4 regions of the Pseudomonas sp. LF020 genome follow, and region 1 is predicted to be linked to each of the others. Evidence: predicted binding sites of a transcription regulator. Region 1 holds the regulator's gene; each other region holds the start of a gene.
The links. Region 1 encodes FliA, which starts transcription of late flagellar genes. Its sites were predicted from a motif close to CTAAAGTTTNNNNNNNNNNNGCCGNTAA; they were not measured.

Region 2: a site for FliA is predicted at 1,894-1,921, ahead of ACU680_RS01340 (flagellar protein MotY). Genes of this name have one in related genera too.
Region 3: a site for FliA is predicted at 2,544-2,571, ahead of ACU680_RS00390 (methyl-accepting chemotaxis protein). Genes of this name have one in related genera too.
Region 4: a site for FliA is predicted at 2,000-2,027, ahead of flgM (flagellar biosynthesis anti-sigma factor FlgM). Genes of this name have one in related genera too.

Annotation. Positions count from the first base shown of each region.
Region 1 is NZ_JBRFIX010000008.1:19,465-23,653, reverse strand. Features, by position in the region: gene flhF (flagellar biosynthesis GTPase FlhF) at 1-339, shown strand, start outside; gene fleN (flagellar synthesis regulator FleN) at 453-1,283, shown strand; gene fliA (RNA polymerase sigma factor FliA) at 1,280-2,020, shown strand; gene ACU680_RS19000 (chemotaxis response regulator CheY) at 2,187-2,558, shown strand; gene ACU680_RS18995 (protein phosphatase CheZ) at 2,576-3,364, shown strand; gene ACU680_RS18990 (chemotaxis protein CheA) at 3,401-4,189, shown strand, end outside.
Region 2 is NZ_JBRFIX010000001.1:290,975-295,163, forward strand. Features, by position in the region: gene ACU680_RS01325 (peroxiredoxin) at 1-35, shown strand, start outside; gene rnt (ribonuclease T) at 110-784, opposite strand; gene pyrC (dihydroorotase) at 781-1,827, opposite strand; gene ACU680_RS01340 (flagellar protein MotY) at 1,988-2,899, shown strand; gene ACU680_RS01345 (argininosuccinate synthase) at 3,029-4,189, shown strand, end outside.
Region 3 is NZ_JBRFIX010000001.1:74,046-78,234, reverse strand. Features, by position in the region: gene ACU680_RS00405 (methyltransferase) at 1-501, shown strand, start outside; yybP-ykoY riboswitch at 541-665, shown strand; gene ACU680_RS00400 (TMEM165/GDT1 family protein) at 754-1,338, shown strand; gene ACU680_RS00395 (M48 family metallopeptidase) at 1,525-2,343, opposite strand; gene ACU680_RS00390 (methyl-accepting chemotaxis protein) at 2,607-4,189, shown strand, end outside.
Region 4 is NZ_JBRFIX010000001.1:637,735-641,923, forward strand. Features, by position in the region: gene ACU680_RS02980 (MFS transporter) at 1-29, shown strand, start outside; gene ACU680_RS02985 (flagellar brake protein) at 283-1,029, opposite strand; gene ACU680_RS02990 (flagella synthesis protein FlgN) at 1,122-1,589, opposite strand; gene flgM (flagellar biosynthesis anti-sigma factor FlgM) at 1,638-1,964, opposite strand; gene flgA (flagellar basal body P-ring formation chaperone FlgA) at 2,125-2,886, opposite strand; gene ACU680_RS03005 (chemotaxis protein CheV) at 2,969-3,901, shown strand; gene cheR (protein-glutamate O-methyltransferase CheR) at 3,948-4,189, shown strand, end outside.

The DNA of each region.
Region 1 (4,189 bases):
CGTTCAAAAAATTATCTGGTGCTGGCAACCACCAGCCAGAAACAGGTTCTAACCGCCGCTTATCACAGTTACAAGCGTTGCGGGCTAGCCGGCTGCATCCTGACTAAACTGGATGAGACGGCCAGCCTTGGCGAAGTGTTGAGCCTGGCGATCAGTCATGAACTGCCGGTCGCGTACCTGACCGACGGCCCACGGATTCCGGATGATCTGCATCTGCCGCGCCGTCATCAACTGGTCAGCCGCGCCGTCAGCGTGCAAATGCAGGAAGAACCCAGCGAAGAAGCCATGGCTGACATGTTCGCTGATATCTATCACAGCCCGACCAAGCAGGTTGGCTGAGGTAATGAACAGTTTTTGTACCTACATCGATGGTCTGCCATGCATTGTTCCGGTTGTGAACGCGCAGCCAGTAATGTGGCCTCCGTCTATGCAAGACAAGGTAAAGAAATAACATGGGCAGCATGCATCCCGTACAGGTGATCGCGGTGACCGGCGGCAAAGGTGGCGTCGGCAAGACTAACGTGTCAGTGAACTTGTCTCTGGCGCTGGCAGAGCTTGGCCGTCGGGTCATGCTGCTGGACGCTGACCTGGGGCTGGCGAACGTTGACGTTCTGCTGGGACTGACCCCCAAACGTACTCTGGCCGATGTGATCGAAGGCCGCTGTGAGCTGCGCGACGTGTTGTTGCAGGGGCCCGGCGGGATCCGCATCGTGCCGGCCGCTTCCGGCACCCAGAGCATGGTGCACCTGAGCCCGGCGCAACATGCCGGTCTGATTCAGGCCTTCAGCGACATCGGCGACAACCTCGATGTGCTGGTGATCGACACCGCTGCGGGTATTGGTGACTCGGTAGTCAGTTTTGTCCGCGCCGCCCAGGAAGTGTTGCTGGTGGTCTGCGACGAGCCGACCTCGATCACCGACGCCTACGCGCTGATCAAACTGCTCAACCGTGACTACGGCATGAACCGCTTCCGCGTCCTCGCCAACATGGCGCAGAGCCCGCAGGAAGGGCGCAATCTGTTCGCCAAGTTGACCAAGGTCACGGATCGCTTCCTCGACGTCGCCTTACAATACGTCGGCGCGGTGCCGTACGACGAAAGCGTGCGCAAGGCCGTGCAGAAGCAGCGAGCGGTCTATGAAGCCTTTCCGCGTTCCAAGTGCGCGCTGGCGTTCAAGGCGATCGCGCAGAAGGTCGATACCTGGCCGCTGCCTGCCAACCCGCGCGGTCACCTGGAGTTTTTCGTCGAGCGCCTCGTGCAGCAAACGGCAGGGCCTGTGTTATGACCGCCAGCGGTATGAACTACTACAAGAAGTCGGCACGTGACGCGCAATACGAGTTGATCGAGCGTTACGCGCCACTGGTCAAGCGCATTGCCTATCACCTGCTGGCACGCTTGCCGGCGAGTGTGCAGGTTGAAGACCTTATTCAGGCCGGGATGATCGGCCTGCTCGAAGTCTCGACCAAATACGACGCCAGCAAAGGCGCCAGTTTCGAAACGTACGCGGGCATTCGAATCCGCGGCGCGATGCTCGACGAAGTGCGCAAAGGGGATTGGGCACCGCGCTCGGTTCACCGCAACACCCGTATGGTCAGCGACGCAATTCGCGCAATTGAAGCTAAAACCGGCCGTGACGCTAAAGATCACGAGGTTGCGGCCGAACTCCAATTGAGTCTCGACGATTACTACGGGATTTTGAATGACACCCTGGGCAGCCGGCTGTTCAGTTTCGACGACCTGTTGCAGGACGGCGAACACGAAGGGCTGCACGAGGATGGCGCCAGTGCTCATCTTGAGCCGTCACGCGATCTGGAAGATGAACGCTTCCAGGCGGCGCTGGCGGACGCGATTGCCAATTTGCCGGAGCGTGAGCGACTGGTGTTGGCGCTGTACTACGACGAAGAACTGAACCTCAAGGAAATCGGTGAAGTCCTTGGCGTCAGTGAATCGCGGGTCAGCCAGTTACACAGCCAGTGCGCGGCCCGTTTGCGGGGGCGTTTGGGGGAGTGGCGAGCGCGCTGAAGGCAGTGTGGGGACACTGCGAACGAGGCTGGTGCGGTGATGAACGGCACCGGTCTTGCTCTGTTGTGCTCCAGACAGTCTTCGAGTGCTGCGCCGATTGATTGAAGTGGCGCGTCCAGGTGCTGGGCGCGTTTAAGACTGCTTGGAGGTCGAATTGAACAAAGACATGAAAATCCTCATCGTTGATGACTTCTCAACGATGCGGCGGATCATCAAGAACCTGCTGCGCGATCTCGGGTTCACCAACACCGTCGAGGCCGACGATGGCACGACCGCCATTCCGGTGCTCAACAGCGGCAGCATCGACTTTCTGGTAACGGACTGGAACATGCCGGGCATGACCGGTATCGACTTGCTGCGCCACGTGCGTGCCGATGAAAAACTCAAGCATCTGCCGGTGCTGATGGTGACCGCTGAAGCCAAGCGCGAGCAAATCATCGAGGCCGCTCAGGCCGGTGTGAACGGCTACGTGGTCAAACCTTTCACGGCTCAGGCGTTGAAAGACAAAATCGAGAAGATTTTCGAACGCATCGGCTGATGACGCGCGGGGGAGCTATGGAGCATAACGAATCTTCACAGGGCGATTTCGAGTCGACCCTGAAAAAACACGCGGTCGAACTGGTCGAGAGCCTTGAAAAAGGCAGGTTCGGCGACGCTGTGCAACTGATCCATGAGCTCAATCAGACCCGTGACCGCGGCCTGTATCAGGAAGTGGGCAAGCTCACACGCGAACTGCACAGTGCGATCGTCAATTTCCAGATCGATCCGCACATGCCGCAGGCCGAGGAAGTGTCGCAAATCACCGACGCCACCGAACGCCTGGGCTATGTGGTCAAGCTGACCGAAGCCGCGGCCAACCGCACCATGGATCTGGTGGAAAGCGCCACGCCGGTGGTCAATGGCCTGGCTGAAGAAGCCCAGGCGCTGAGCACCGATTGGGGCCGCTTCATGCGTCGCGAGGTCGGGGCTGAAGAGTTCCGCGAGCTGGCGCGCCGGGTCGACGGTTTTCTGTCACGCAGCAGCACGGACAACCGTGCGGTGTCGAGCAATCTGAACGACATCCTGCTGGCTCAGGATTATCAGGACCTCACCGGTCAGGTGATCAAGCGTGTGACCCAACTGGTCACCGAAGTCGAAAGCAATTTGCTCAAACTCGTCCTCATGGCCAGTCAGGTGGACCGCTTTGCGGGCATCGAACACGACCGCGCCGCGATGCTTGCAGAAAAAGATCCACAAAAACATCTCTCGCAGGGTGAAGGTCCGCAGATTCATGCCGATAAACGAGAAGACGTTGTGTCCGGTCAGGACGATGTGGACGATTTGTTATCCAGCCTTGGATTTTGAGTTTTAGGTTTTTAGACCTGTAGGAGCACCCCATTAATGAGCTTCGGCGCCGATGAAGAGATCCTTCAGGATTTCCTGGTTGAGGCCGGCGAGATTCTTGAGCAACTGTCCGAACAACTGGTCGAGCTGGAAAGCCGCCCGGATGACGCAGATCTGCTCAACGCAATTTTTCGCGGTTTCCACACTGTAAAAGGGGGCGCCGGCTTCCTTCAGCTCAATGAGCTGGTGGAGTGCTGTCACATCGCCGAAAACGTGTTCGACATCCTGCGCAAGGGTGAGCGTCGCGTTGATGCAGAACTGATGGACGTGGTGCTTGAAGCACTGGACGCGGTGAACAGCATGTTCAGCGAAGTCCGTGAACGTGCACCGATCACTGCCGCTACCCCGGAACTGCTGGCCGCGCTGGCGCGTCTGGCCGAACCGCAATCGGCTGACGAAGCCCCGGCTTCGCCGGTGGCCGAGATGATCGAAGAGCTGGTCGTCGAAGGCGATTCGAGCGATTCGGGCGACATCACCGATAACGAATTCGAACAGCTGCTCGATTCGCTGAACGCCGTCAAGGCCGAAGCCGAAGCGCCGATTGCTGTGGCATCTGCGCCGGTTGCCGATGCGGCCGCCAGCGATGAAATCACCGACGCTGAATTCGAGTCCTTGCTCGATCAGTTGCACGGCAAAGGCCAGTTCGCGCCGGACGCCGTGGCACCGACGGCGGCCGCTGCGGCGGCACCGGCGGCGGGCGATAGCTCGGACATCACCGACGACGAATTCGAAGCACTGCTCGATCAGTTGCATGGCAAGGGCAACTTTGCCGTGGAAGCGCTGGAG
Region 2 (4,189 bases), on a different contig from region 1:
CGGCTTACCTGACCGAGAACGCTGCTGCCCTGTAAGGCGCAACGTCGCGGTACAAAAAAACCGGCCCATGTGGCCGGTTTTTTCATGCACGGGATTTGTCCGACGAGGATCAGTCGTCGAAGTCTTCCCAGCCGCCCATCTGTTTCCAGCGGTTGACGATGCCGCAGAACAGCTCGGCGGTCTTCTCGGTGTCGTAACGCGCCGAATGCGCTTCACGGCCGTCGAAATCGATATCGGCTGCCTGACAGGCCTTGGCCAGAACGGTTTGACCGTAAGCCAGACCGGCCAGTGTCGCGGTGTCGAAGCTGGAGAACGGGTGGAACGGGTTGCGCTTCATGTCCAGACGCGCAACCGCGGCATTCAGAAAACCGAGGTCGAAGCTGCTGTTGTGGCCGACCAGGATCGCGCGCTTGCAGCCGTTGGCCTTCAGCGCCTTGCGGATGCCACGGAAGATGTCGGTCAGCGCGGTTTCTTCGCTGACGGCCATGCGCAGCGGATGATCGAGCTTGATCCCGGTGAACTCCAGTGCCGCCGCTTCGATGTTGGCGCCTTCGAACGGCTCGACGCGGAAGAAGTAGGTGTGATCCGGATAGACGAATCCCTTTTCATCCATGGCGATGGTAGTCGCGGCAATCTCCAGCAAAGCGTCGGTGGCCGAGTTGAAGCCACCGGTCTCTACATCGACGACAACCGGCAGGTAACCGCGAAAACGTGCTGCCATCGGGTGACGGGAACCGCCGCCGCCTTGACCGTCCAGTTCGTCGTCGAAATGGTCTTCACTCACGCGTGTTCCTCCAGCAGGCGCCAGCGCAGTTTTTCACCGGCGCGCAGCGGGATAACGTTCAGCTCGCCGAATGGCAGGCTGGTCGGGGCGGTCCATTCTTCACGAACCAGGGTGATGCGATCGGTGTTGGCTGGCAAGCCGTAGAAACGCGGACCGTTGAGGCTGGCGAACGCTTCGAGCTTGTCCAGCGCATTGCGCTGTTCAAAGGCTTCGGCATACAGCTCGATGGCGGCGTACGCGGTGTAGCAGCCGGCGCAGCCGCAGGCGGCTTCCTTGGCGTGCTGGGCGTGCGGCGCCGAGTCGGTACCGAGGAAGAACTTCGCGCTGCCGCTGGTGGCGGCGTCAAGCAGGGCTTCCTGATGGGTATTGCGCTTGAGGATCGGCAGGCAGTAGAAGTGCGGCCGAATCCCGCCGACCAGCATGTGGTTGCGGTTGTACAGCAGGTGGTGCGCGGTGATGGTCGCGCCGACGTTGGCCGAAGCCTCGTTGACGAACTGCACGGCGTCGCCGGTGGTGATGTGTTCGAATACCACTTTGAGCGTCGGGAAACGCTCGACCACACGGCGCATGTGCTCATCGATGAAAATCTTTTCGCGGTCGAAAACGTCGACATCGCCACGGGTGACCTCGCCGTGGATCAGCAGCGGCATGCCGACTTCGGCCATGGCCTCCAGCGCCGGGAAGATTTTGTCGATGCTGGTGACTCCGGAATCGGAGTTGGTGGTGGCGCCGGCCGGGTACAATTTAGCGGCGTGCACGAAACCGCTGGCCTTGGCCTCACGAATTTCTTCGGGCTGGGTGCGGTCGGTGAGGTACAGCACCATCAGCGGTTCGAAGCGACTGCCGGCCGGGCGGGCAGCGAGAATCCGCTGGCGGTAGCCGTCGGCTTCAGCGGCGTTGCGCACCGGTGGTACCAGGTTGGGCATGATGATGGCGCGGCCAAAGGTGCGCGCCACATCGGCAACGGTATTGGTCAACACGGCACCATCGCGAAGATGAATGTGCCAGTCGTCGGGACGCAGCAGGGTCAGGCGGTCGGACATGAGGGGATTCCAGGCGGGTCAAACTGAGGGGAATGCTACCGGAAAAGACTCTTGCAGGCACTCGCTATCAAGTTTTGCAGGATCCTTCCGATATCCCGTAGGTATGCCGTAAACATAGTGTGAATCGGTCTTTGTGTTACAGAAGCCAATGGAGCCTCCCGTGCGCCAGCGATATTTAGCCTTGCTCAGTGTGTTTGCCAGCCTCCCCGCGATGGCGCTCACCTACCAGACGCGTCTGGAGAACATTGAGTGGACGGTCGAGGGCGACAAGTTCGAGTGCCGCCTGACCCAGCCGATCACCGATTTCGGCTCGGGCCAGTTCGTGCGCAAGGCCGGCGAGCAGGCGATATTCCGCCTCAATGCCTACAACGCCATGCTCGGTGGCGGTTCGGCGACCTTGCTCGCGGCGGCAGCGCCATGGCAACCGGGGCGCAACGACATCAACCTGGGCAGCGTCAGGATCGGCACCGGCAACGTGCTGTTCAACAGCTCACAATCCCAGGCCGGCGGGCTGATCAGCGGTCTGCTCGATGGTCGCAGCCCGGTGGTGCGCCGTGCGTCCAGCGATGGCCGGGTTTCGGAAGTGCGTCTGCTGCCGGTGAAGTTCAGCAAAGCGTTCAATGATTACCAGACGTGTGTGGCGAAGTTGCTGCCGCAGAATTTCGATCAGGTGAAACAATCGCAGATCGGCTTCCCCGGCGAAGGCACCGATCTGGATGCTGTTGCCAAAGCCAAGCTGCAGGTGATGCTCGAGTTCATGAAGGCCGATCCGACGGTCAATCACATCGAACTGGATGGCTATTCCGACAACAGCGGCAACCGTTTGACCAACCGTGAACTGTCGCGCCGTCGCGCGCTGGCAGTCGTCGACTTCTTCAAGGCCAACGGCATCGCCGAATCGCAGATAACCGTGCGTTTCCATGGCGAGCAGTACCCGCTGGTGCCGAACAACAATGCGGCCAACCGGGCGAAGAATCGCCGGGTCAGCGTGAAACTTGCGCGAGTGGCACCCACCACCGCTGCGCCAGCGCCACAAGCCAGTACGCCAGCCAACGCTGCGGCGACTTCCTGACCCGCCGGTCATCGTCGCGCTCTCGACAGATTCTGTCGCTTTGTCGTCTTAAGCTGTCGCGCCTCTGTAAATTCTCGGATTTGAGCGGTAGACTCCTCGGCTTTCCGTAGAACCCCGTGGAGTGATGGCATGGCGGACGTAAACAAGGTCGTTCTGGCGTATTCCGGCGGCCTGGACACTTCGGTGATCCTCAAGTGGCTGCAGGATACTTATAACTGTGAAGTGGTGACCTTCACCGCTGACCTGGGTCAGGGCGAAGAGGTCGAGCCGGCACGCGCCAAGGCTCAGGCCATGGGCGTCAAAGAAATCTACATCGACGACCTGCGCGAAGAATTCGTGCGTGATTTCGTGTTCCCGATGTTCCGCGCCAACACCGTTTACGAAGGCGAGTACCTGCTGGGTACTTCCATCGCACGTCCGCTGATCGCCAAACGCCTGATCGAAATCGCCAACGAAACCGGCGCTGACGCCATTTCCCATGGCGCCACCGGCAAGGGCAACGACCAGGTGCGTTTCGAACTGGGTGCCTACGCGCTCAAGCCAGGGGTGAAAGTGATTGCGCCATGGCGTGAGTGGGACCTGCTGTCGCGCGAGAAGCTGATGGACTACGCCGAGAAGCACGCGATCCCGATCGAGCGTCACGGCAAGAAGAAGTCCCCGTACTCGATGGACGCCAACCTGCTGCACATCTCCTATGAAGGCGGCGTGCTGGAAGACACCTGGACCGAGCACGAAGAAGACATGTGGCGCTGGACCGTCTCCCCGGAGAAGGCTCCCGACACCCCGCAATACCTGGAACTGACCTACCGTAACGGCGACATCGTTGCGCTGGACGGCGTCGAAATGACCCCGGCCACCGTACTGGCAACGCTGAACAAGATCGGTGGCCAGCATGGTATCGGCCGTCTCGACATCGTCGAAAACCGTTACGTGGGCATGAAGTCCCGTGGCTGCTACGAAACCCCGGGCGGCACCATCATGTTGCGCGCGCACCGCGCCATCGAATCGATCACTCTGGACCGCGAAGTCGCTCACCTCAAAGACGAGCTGATGCCGAAATACGCCAGTCTGATCTACACCGGCTACTGGTGGAGCCCGGAGCGTCTGATGCTGCAACAGATGATCGACGCTTCGCAGGTCAACGTGAACGGTGTGGTTCGCCTGAAGCTGTACAAAGGCAACGTGATCGTTACCGGCCGCAAGTCCGACGATTCGCTGTTCGACGCCAACATCGCGACCTTTGAAGAAGACGGCGGCGCTTACAACCAGGCCGACGCGGCGGGCTTCATC
Region 3 (4,189 bases), on a different contig from region 1:
CTGCCGGGCGTGTTCAGCCATGGTCGACTGGATCGCGGCAGCGCCCTGCTGCTGGAGCATCTGGACAAACTGCCGAGCGGCCACCTGCTCGACTTCGGCTGTGGCGCCGGTGTTTTGGGCGCGGCGGTCAAACGGCGCTATCCACACAATCAGGTGACCCTGCTCGACGTCGATGCGTTTGCCGCCGCCAGCAGCCGCCTGACGTTGGCGGCCAACGGTCTGGAAGCCGAGGTGCTGACCGGTGACGGCATCGACGCCGCGCCGATGGGGTTGAACGCGATTCTGAGCAATCCGCCGTTCCATGTCGGGGTGCATACCGATTATTTCGCCACCGAGAACTTGCTGCGAAAAGCGGCCAAACATCTGAAAAACGGTGGCGAACTGCGCCTGGTTGCGAACAGTTTCCTGAAGTATCAGCCGCTGATCGAGGAGCATCTGGGCGTGTGTGCGATCAAGGCCGAAGGCAATGGTTTCCGGATTTACCGGGCCAAGCGCGGCTGAAAATTAGCACTTGCCGAATGGGTTCTGCCTAGGCAGAATCCGCTCCGTCCTAGGGGAGTAGTCTCCCACGAGCGCCAAGCTCGTCCGGCATACGTCAACATACTTGATCTTCAGATCATGGCGTATGCGACCCAAGCGTCCGCACCAGACGGATCGCAGGGTTTGACAAGACCTATGACACGCACACCTTACCCGGGGCGGGAAGGCTGTACGTGTCATAGCCGTGTCGACCCGCCCCTTAGGAAAATCCTGATGCTGGACTCGTTACTCGTTCCCACCGCAATCGTTGCCTTGGCCGAAATCGGCGACAAGACGCAACTGCTCGCGCTGATTCTCGCCGCTCGCTTTCGCAAACCCTGGCCGATCATCGCCGGTATCGTCGCCGCGACCCTGGCCAACCACGCGGCAGCCGGTGCGGTAGGCGCCTGGTTCGGCAGCTTCTTCTCCGATTCTGTTCTGCACTGGATTCTCGCCGCAAGCTTCACCGCCACTGCGCTGTGGACACTGGTCCCGGACAAGATGGACGACGATGAAGCCAGCACCGCACGCAAGTTCGGGCCCTTCCTGACCACGCTGATCGCATTCTTCCTGGCGGAAATCGGTGACAAGACACAGATCGCCACGGTGATGCTGGCGGCACAATATCCGGAGCTGTGGCTGGTGATCATCGGGACGACGGCGGGCATGTTGATTGCCAACGTGCCGGTGGTATTGGCCGGTAACTTTGCTGCGGAGAAATTGCCACTGACCTTGATCCGTCGCCTGGCGGCTTCGGCGTTCTTCATTCTGGCGATCGTGGCGGTGTACAAGGCGATGCAGAGCAGTGGCTGGGTTTAATTCCGGCCTGAAGTAACACTGAACTGTGGCGAGGGAGCTTGCTCCCGCTCGGCGGCGCAGCCGTCGCAAACCCTGCTAATACGGGTTAACTGTTAATCCGTGATTGTAGGGTTTGGGGCCGCTTCGCAGCCCAGCGGGAGCAAGCTCCCTCGCCACAAAAGCAGGTTCGCCTTGCCTTCGTGCTGATCAGGATTTCGGGGCTTTCTCGTACAACGGCATCACCTTCGGAATCGCTGCCTGCAACGAGGCGATGCGGCTGGCCGAGGCCGGGTGAGTGCTCATGAACTCCGGCGGTGCACCTTCCGAGGCCTTGCTCATCTTGTTCCACAAGGTGATCGCAGCATTCGGGTTGTAGCCGGCGCGGGCGGCCAGTTCCAGACCGATCAGGTCGGCTTCGTTTTCATTGGCGCGGCTGTTGGGCAGCGTCATGCCGTAGTTGGCCACGGTGTCGGCCAGCGCCAGGCTGTCCTGACCCAGACCGAACAACGCACCGGCGCCCTGCTTGGCCATTTCAATGCCATAAGCCTTGGACATCGCTTCACGACCGTGCTCGCGCAGGGCGTGGGCGATTTCATGGCCCATGACCGCCGCGATTTCATCGTCGGTCAGCTTCAGGCTGTCGATCAGCCCGGTGTAGAAAATGATCTTGCCGCCAGGGCCGCAGTTGGCGTTGAGTTCGTCGCTCTTGATCAGGTTGACTTCCCACTGCCATTGCGCCGCATCCGGGCGGAAGGTCGGCGCCTGGGCGATCAGCCGGTTGGCGATTGCCTGAACCCGTTTGGCCTCGGGGCTGGTCTTGTCCAGCACGCCCTTGCTCGACGCCTCGCCAACGGTCTTCTGATAGGACTGGGCATACATCTGGTCGACCTCTTGCGAGGACAGCATGCTGAACATGTACTGCTTGCGCTCCACACCGACGGCTCCGCCGCTGGTGGTGTTGACCGACTGACAACCGGCCAGCAACAGCGCTGCGCTCAGTGCACTTACAACCAATGTCTTGTTCATTCAAAAGCTCCCTGAAAACCTGCCGCGTATCCTAGGGGGTGAATTGTATCGGCGCCAGATACAACAGACGTGTTGCAGGGTCTTTCGGAAGTTTCCCACCGCTACTGTCGTAAAAAATTCACAGCAACCGGCAGACCCGCTGCCACTGCGTCGCGCACTGATCCATTTGCGACATCGCCCGCCCAATATTCCGCTCGCCACTCATGGCGCAATGCCTGCTGCCGATACAACAGCGCAGACGTCCTCTTGCGTGCGGAGCTCCCATGAAGTTCAAGTCGATCCAGTTTTCCGTCGCCGCCCTGGCCGGCGCCATCGTGCTCAGCGTGGTTGCCGCGCTGGTGCTGTACGCGCTGTTTTCCGGTGCCCGCACCCAGGACATGGTGCAGCAGCGCACCCAGGCGCAGTTCGAACAAGTCATCGAACAACGCCTGACCTCGCTGGCGCAGACCCAGGTCAGCCAGATCCAGCGCGAACTCGAAGCACCGCTGCTGATTGCCGGGGGGCTGGTGCGGGTCAATGCGCTGCTCGGCACACCGGGCGCCGACGGCCAGCCAAAACTGAGCGTCAGCCGTGAGCAATTGATCAGCCTGATCAAGGAAAACGTCGAGAAGAACCCGAAGATTCTCGGCACCTACATCGGTTGGGAAAAAAACGCACTGGACCACAATGACGCGGCCTACATCGGCACCAGCGTGGTCGGCATCGATGCCGCCAACGGGCGCTTCCTGCCGTGGTGGTTCCGCAACGACGACGGCACCCTGGGCCTGGACAAACTGGTGGACGTCGACGACCAGAAAGTCCTGTCCACCGGCGTGCGCGCCAGCGAGTACTACCTGTGCTCGAAAGAGAGCAAGAAATCCTGCGTGATCGATCCGGCGCCGTACAAAGTCGGCGACAAGGTCGTGATGCTCGCCTCGTTCATTGAACCGATCATGCTCAACGGCGCGTTCCAGGGCATCGTCGGCGCCGACCTGTCGGTGAACTTCATCCAGGAAATGCTCCTCGCTGCCAACCAGAAGCTGTACGGCGGCGCCGGGCAAATGGCCCTGATCGGCGGCAACGGCCGGATCGTCGCCTACACCCAGGATCCGAGCAAATTCGGCGAGAAGGTCAGCGACATTCTCGACGCCGAGCAGATTGCCAACATGGCCAATCTCAAACGTGGCGAAGTCACCTACTCCGTCAACAAGGACAAGGGCCGCATCGAGCTGTACCTGCCGTTCGGCATCGGCCAGACCGACGCGCGCTGGACCCTGATGCTGCAACTGCCGCTGAACGCAGTGATGGCGGATCTGCAGAAACTCCAGGCCGACCTTGATGCACAACGCAAGTCCGACACCTTCGGCATGGCCATGGTCGGCTTGATCATCGCCGCCATCGGCCTGCTGGTGATTTGGCTGGTAGGCCATGGCATCGCCCGACCACTGAAGCAGATGGTCGCCATGCTCGATGACATTGCCAAAGGTGAAGGCGATCTGACCCGCCGCTTGAGCAGTGATCGCAGCGATGAGCTGGGCTCGATTGCCAAAGGCTTCAACACCTTCCTCGCCAAATTGCAGGCGATGATCACGCAGGTGGTGACGTCAGTGCAGAGCGTCAGCGATTCCTCCGAACATACCGCCGACATTGCGATTCGCACCAACATCGGCATTCAGAAACAAATGGCCGAGATCGATCAGGTCGCCACCGCGGTGCAGGAAATGACCGCCACCGCGCAAGACGTGGCGCGCAACGCCACCCAGGCCGCGCAAGCCGCCAGCCATGCGGATCAGGCCGCCGGTCAGGGCATGCAGATTGTCCGTGACACCTCGAATTCGATCGGCGTGCTGGCGGTGGAAATCGGCAA
Region 4 (4,189 bases), on a different contig from region 1:
CACCGGACATCAGTGGGGCCAGACCCTGAGTCGGGTGAGAGTAAGGCTGTTCAGAGGCAGACGCTGTAACTGTAACTGTAACTGTGGCTGTGGCTGTGGCGAGGGAGCTTGCTCCCGCTGGACTGCGCAGCAGGCCCCGCTTGTCAGATAAGGGCGGGGAGCGCTTCGCGCCCCAGCGGGAGCAAGCTCCCTCGCCACAGGTGTTCGGTGCTGGCAGAAAAATTTCCGCCATAAAAAAGGGCAGTCCCGCGAGGGACTGCCCTTTCTATTTGCCTGTACGAATCACAGATCGTCTTTATCGAACCGGCGTGCTTCACGTTGCAGCTGATAAACGAAGCGCTCGACGTTGCGCGCTGCCTGGCCGCTGATGTTGTGGAAACGCAGACCGGCGAAGGTGATGTTGAGCTTTTCTTCGAAGTGCAGATAACGCAGTTCGACCGAGATGGGCTGATTGCCGAACAGCGGGGTGGCGATCATGCGGTCGTAGACCTGACCCAGTTGCAGGCGATCAGTAATGTCGCCTTCGAAGCGCAGCTTGCAGCCGGTGGCGGAAATATCCAGCAGTTTGCCGTTGATCGGCGCCTTGAGCTTTTCGCCGCCGAGTTCGACGCTGACCAGATCGGTCAGCTTCAGGGCTGCGCGAAAGGCGTTGCGACGCTGGTGGTAAACCACTTCGGTTGGCAGGTCGCCGGTGTAGAAGCGGTCGCCTTCGGACTCTTCGATGTTCAGCGTGCCGGTGCATTCCCAAGCGATGCGCACGCCCTCGTGGAAGCCTTCGACCTTGAACGGTTCGCCCGCCAGCAGAAAACGCTCGCCATCGCGCGGGATCATTTCGTCCAGGGCGATGGTCGCGGTATCGCGGTCGACCTTGATCAGGTAGCTCTGAAAGCGCTGGCTGCGCTCATGGAACGTGATGATCAGCGGATCGTGGCTTTCTTGCAGCTGGCGCAGGTTGCTGGAGATTTCCAGGGGCGTGGTCAGCACCTTTGGGGGCTGCGGACTGTCATCCGCGCTTAGGGCGTTTGGCACGTTTTCTCAATCTCCAGACAAAATTTGACTACGACTAGCCAGCATTTTGCCAGCATGTTTCGCGGGTTGATAGTGCAGGCACGTCGAATGGCTCACGCCTGGCTGAGCGTACGCGGCTTGGTCGGTTTGGCGAAAGTGCCCGAGGCGTCATACAACGCTGGCGGCTCGCCCCCGGTGAGGATTTTCAACTGATTGGCCGTGGCGGCCTGTTGAATCTGGATCGACTGGCCGTTCTTGACGTTGGCCGCCTGGCACTGGGCAATCAGGTCGGTCAGCACGTCGCTCTGAGCCAGCAACTGGTCGCCAATGCTCGAGTGGCTGGCCAGTTGCTCCAGGCCCTGACGGTCGAGCGGCAGGTTGAGGCTGGCGAGGATTTCGCTGCGCTTGCGGCCATGCTGTTCAAGCAGAATGATCAATGCCTGTTTGCGCGCCAGAATATCTTCGAGCAAAGGCATGTCGCGACCGTGCAAGGCGAGGGACTCGGTTTGCAGTAACTCCAGCAATTGTTGAGCTGGAGCAAAGTCGTCGGTGATCAGTTGCAATAAATTAGTGTCGTGCATGGCTGGCCTTGGGTTCTAAGCGTCCAAAAGCCTGGCGCCGGCAAAAGCCTAGCGCTGGGCTTCGAAGTTGAGCAGTTTGCTGGCTACACGGTTGCTGTCGACTTTATAGCTGCCATCGGCAATCGCTGCTTTCAACTCGGCCACGCGGGCTTTGTCGACGGCAGGCTGATCGCGCAGCTTGTCAGTGACCTTCTGCAACTGTTGAGCCTCATTGCTGAGGTGTACCGATTCCCCGCTTTTTGCGGTACTGGCCGTTTCGGCCTGGGTATTCAGCGGCGCGGAGGTGCCGGATTCGGCGGTTTCCTTGGCGTTGCTGGTACGTGTACTGCCCGTAAGTGACGAGGAGCTGTTCAAACGGCTGAAATCGATGACCATGTTAAAAACCTCTGGGAATTTGGACGCTTGCCATGTTCTCGGCCATTCCCTGGAAAACTTTAGGCTGACTTTGCAATGAGCTGCATGTGCCGAAGCGTGTTCTGCTTCGGCACAGTTTAGGGAAGCGTCGAGATCGGCGCCAGTTTTCTGCCTGAGCGTTTTACATGGCCACTTCCACCTGGCCTGGCGCGATGACTTGCGCCTTGATCACCCGGTTGGAATTGAGGTTTTTCACCCGGATCTGTTCTTTCAGACCGCCATTGGCCAGGGCTTCGCCGGGCATGCGCACGGCGAGGGTACCGCTGCGGGCGATGATGACCACCTGATCACCCTTGCGCACCACTTCAGCCTGTTCCAGATGCACCAGAGTGATCACCTGATCGGCGACCGTTGGTCGGGTTAATTTCTGCCCGATGGCTTCATCCACCGACGTCAGGAAACCCTGATTGATCTGGCTGATGTCGCGTTCACGCAAGGTCACGTCCTGCGGCTCGATAATTCCGGCGCGTTTCAGCGGGCGGGTGGTGGTGACAATCTCGCGAAACAGGCGGACTTGAGCGGGCACGAACACCGTCCACGGCGAGCTTCCCTCGCATCGCACCTTGACCGTAACCCGACCCAGCGGACGTGCCGGACTCTCCAGCGACGCTGTCAATTCCTTGTCGCACATAGGCATGCGCATACGCGGGTCGAGCTGGTTGACCTCGATTTCGTAGCGACCTTCCGTTTGACTGGTAGCCAGATAGTCTTCTACGGTGAACTCAAGAAAGCCCTGGGTGACGCCGATAAGCATGTCAGGCGAGGTAACCGTATCAGCACCGGCAGGGCTGCCAGCGAAAAACAAGCAGACGGCAGACGTCGCGCACAGCGCTTTGCGGGTGCGGGAGGTCAGGCGTCGGAAAAATGTCGTTTGAGCGTTCATACGAGTTAAAAAGCAAGCGCCGTGCCGTTTAGCAATGAATGTGCGTCGCAACAACACTTGGCGTTGGTGTAGGAGTCTGGGCATGGCTGGTGTAATGGATTCGGTGAACCAGCGCACGCAACTGGTAGGGCAGAATCGCCTGGAGCTGTTGTTGTTCCGTCTCGACGGTCAGCAGCTCTACGGAATCAACGTGTTCAAAGTGCGGGAAGTGCTGCAATGCCCGTCGCTGACGTTGATGCCCAAGTCCAGTCCTGTCGTGTGCGGGGTGGCGAATATCCGGGGGGCGACCATTCCGATCCTTGATCTGGCAATGGCGACCGGTTCCGGGGCGTTGAAAGACAAGAACAGTCCGTTCGTGATCATCACGGAGTACAACACCAAGACCCAGGGTTTCCTGGTCCGCTCGGTGGAGCGCATCGTCAACATGAACTGGGAAGAGATCCATCCGCCGCCCAAGGGCACGGGTCGCGATCACTACCTGACCGCTGTGACTCGGGTCGACAATCAGTTAGTCGAAATCATCGATGTCGAGAAGGTGCTGGCGGAAGTCGCGCCGACGCCGGAAGCGATTTCGGTCGGCGTGGTGGATGTCGAGACCCAGAGCAAGGCGTTGTCGCTGCGGGTGCTGACGGTCGATGACTCGTCGGTGGCGCGCAAGCAGGTCACGCGTTGCCTGCAGACGGTCGGGGTCGAGGTGGTGGCGCTGAACGACGGCAAGCAGGCACTGGATTACCTGCGCAAGCTGGTCGATGAGGGCAAGAAGCCGGAAGAAGAGTTCCTGATGATGATTTCCGACATCGAGATGCCGGAGATGGACGGGTACACCCTGACGGCGGAGATCCGCAGCGACCCGCGCATGCAAAAGCTTCATATCATCCTGCATACTTCGTTGTCGGGGGTATTCAATCAGGCGATGGTCAAGAAAGTCGGTGCCGATGACTTCCTGGCCAAATTCCGTCCTGATGACCTGGCATCCCGGGTAGTCGACCGGATCAAAGCAGCAGATATCAGCTAGGGACCTTTTGTCCCTGGCGGTCAACACGATTTAAGAGGCGGCATCATTGTCTACGGGTAATTTGGATTTCGAACAATTCCGGGTCTTCCTGGAAAAAGCCTGTGGCATTTTGCTCGGTGAAAACAAGCAGTACCTGGTCTCGAGCCGTCTCAACAAACTGATGGAGCAGCAAGGCATCAAGTCCCTGGGTGAGCTGGTGCAGCGCATCCAGACCCAGCCGCGCAGCGGTTTGCGCGAGCAGGTGGTCGATGCCATGACGACCAACGAAACCCTGTGGTTTCGTGACAC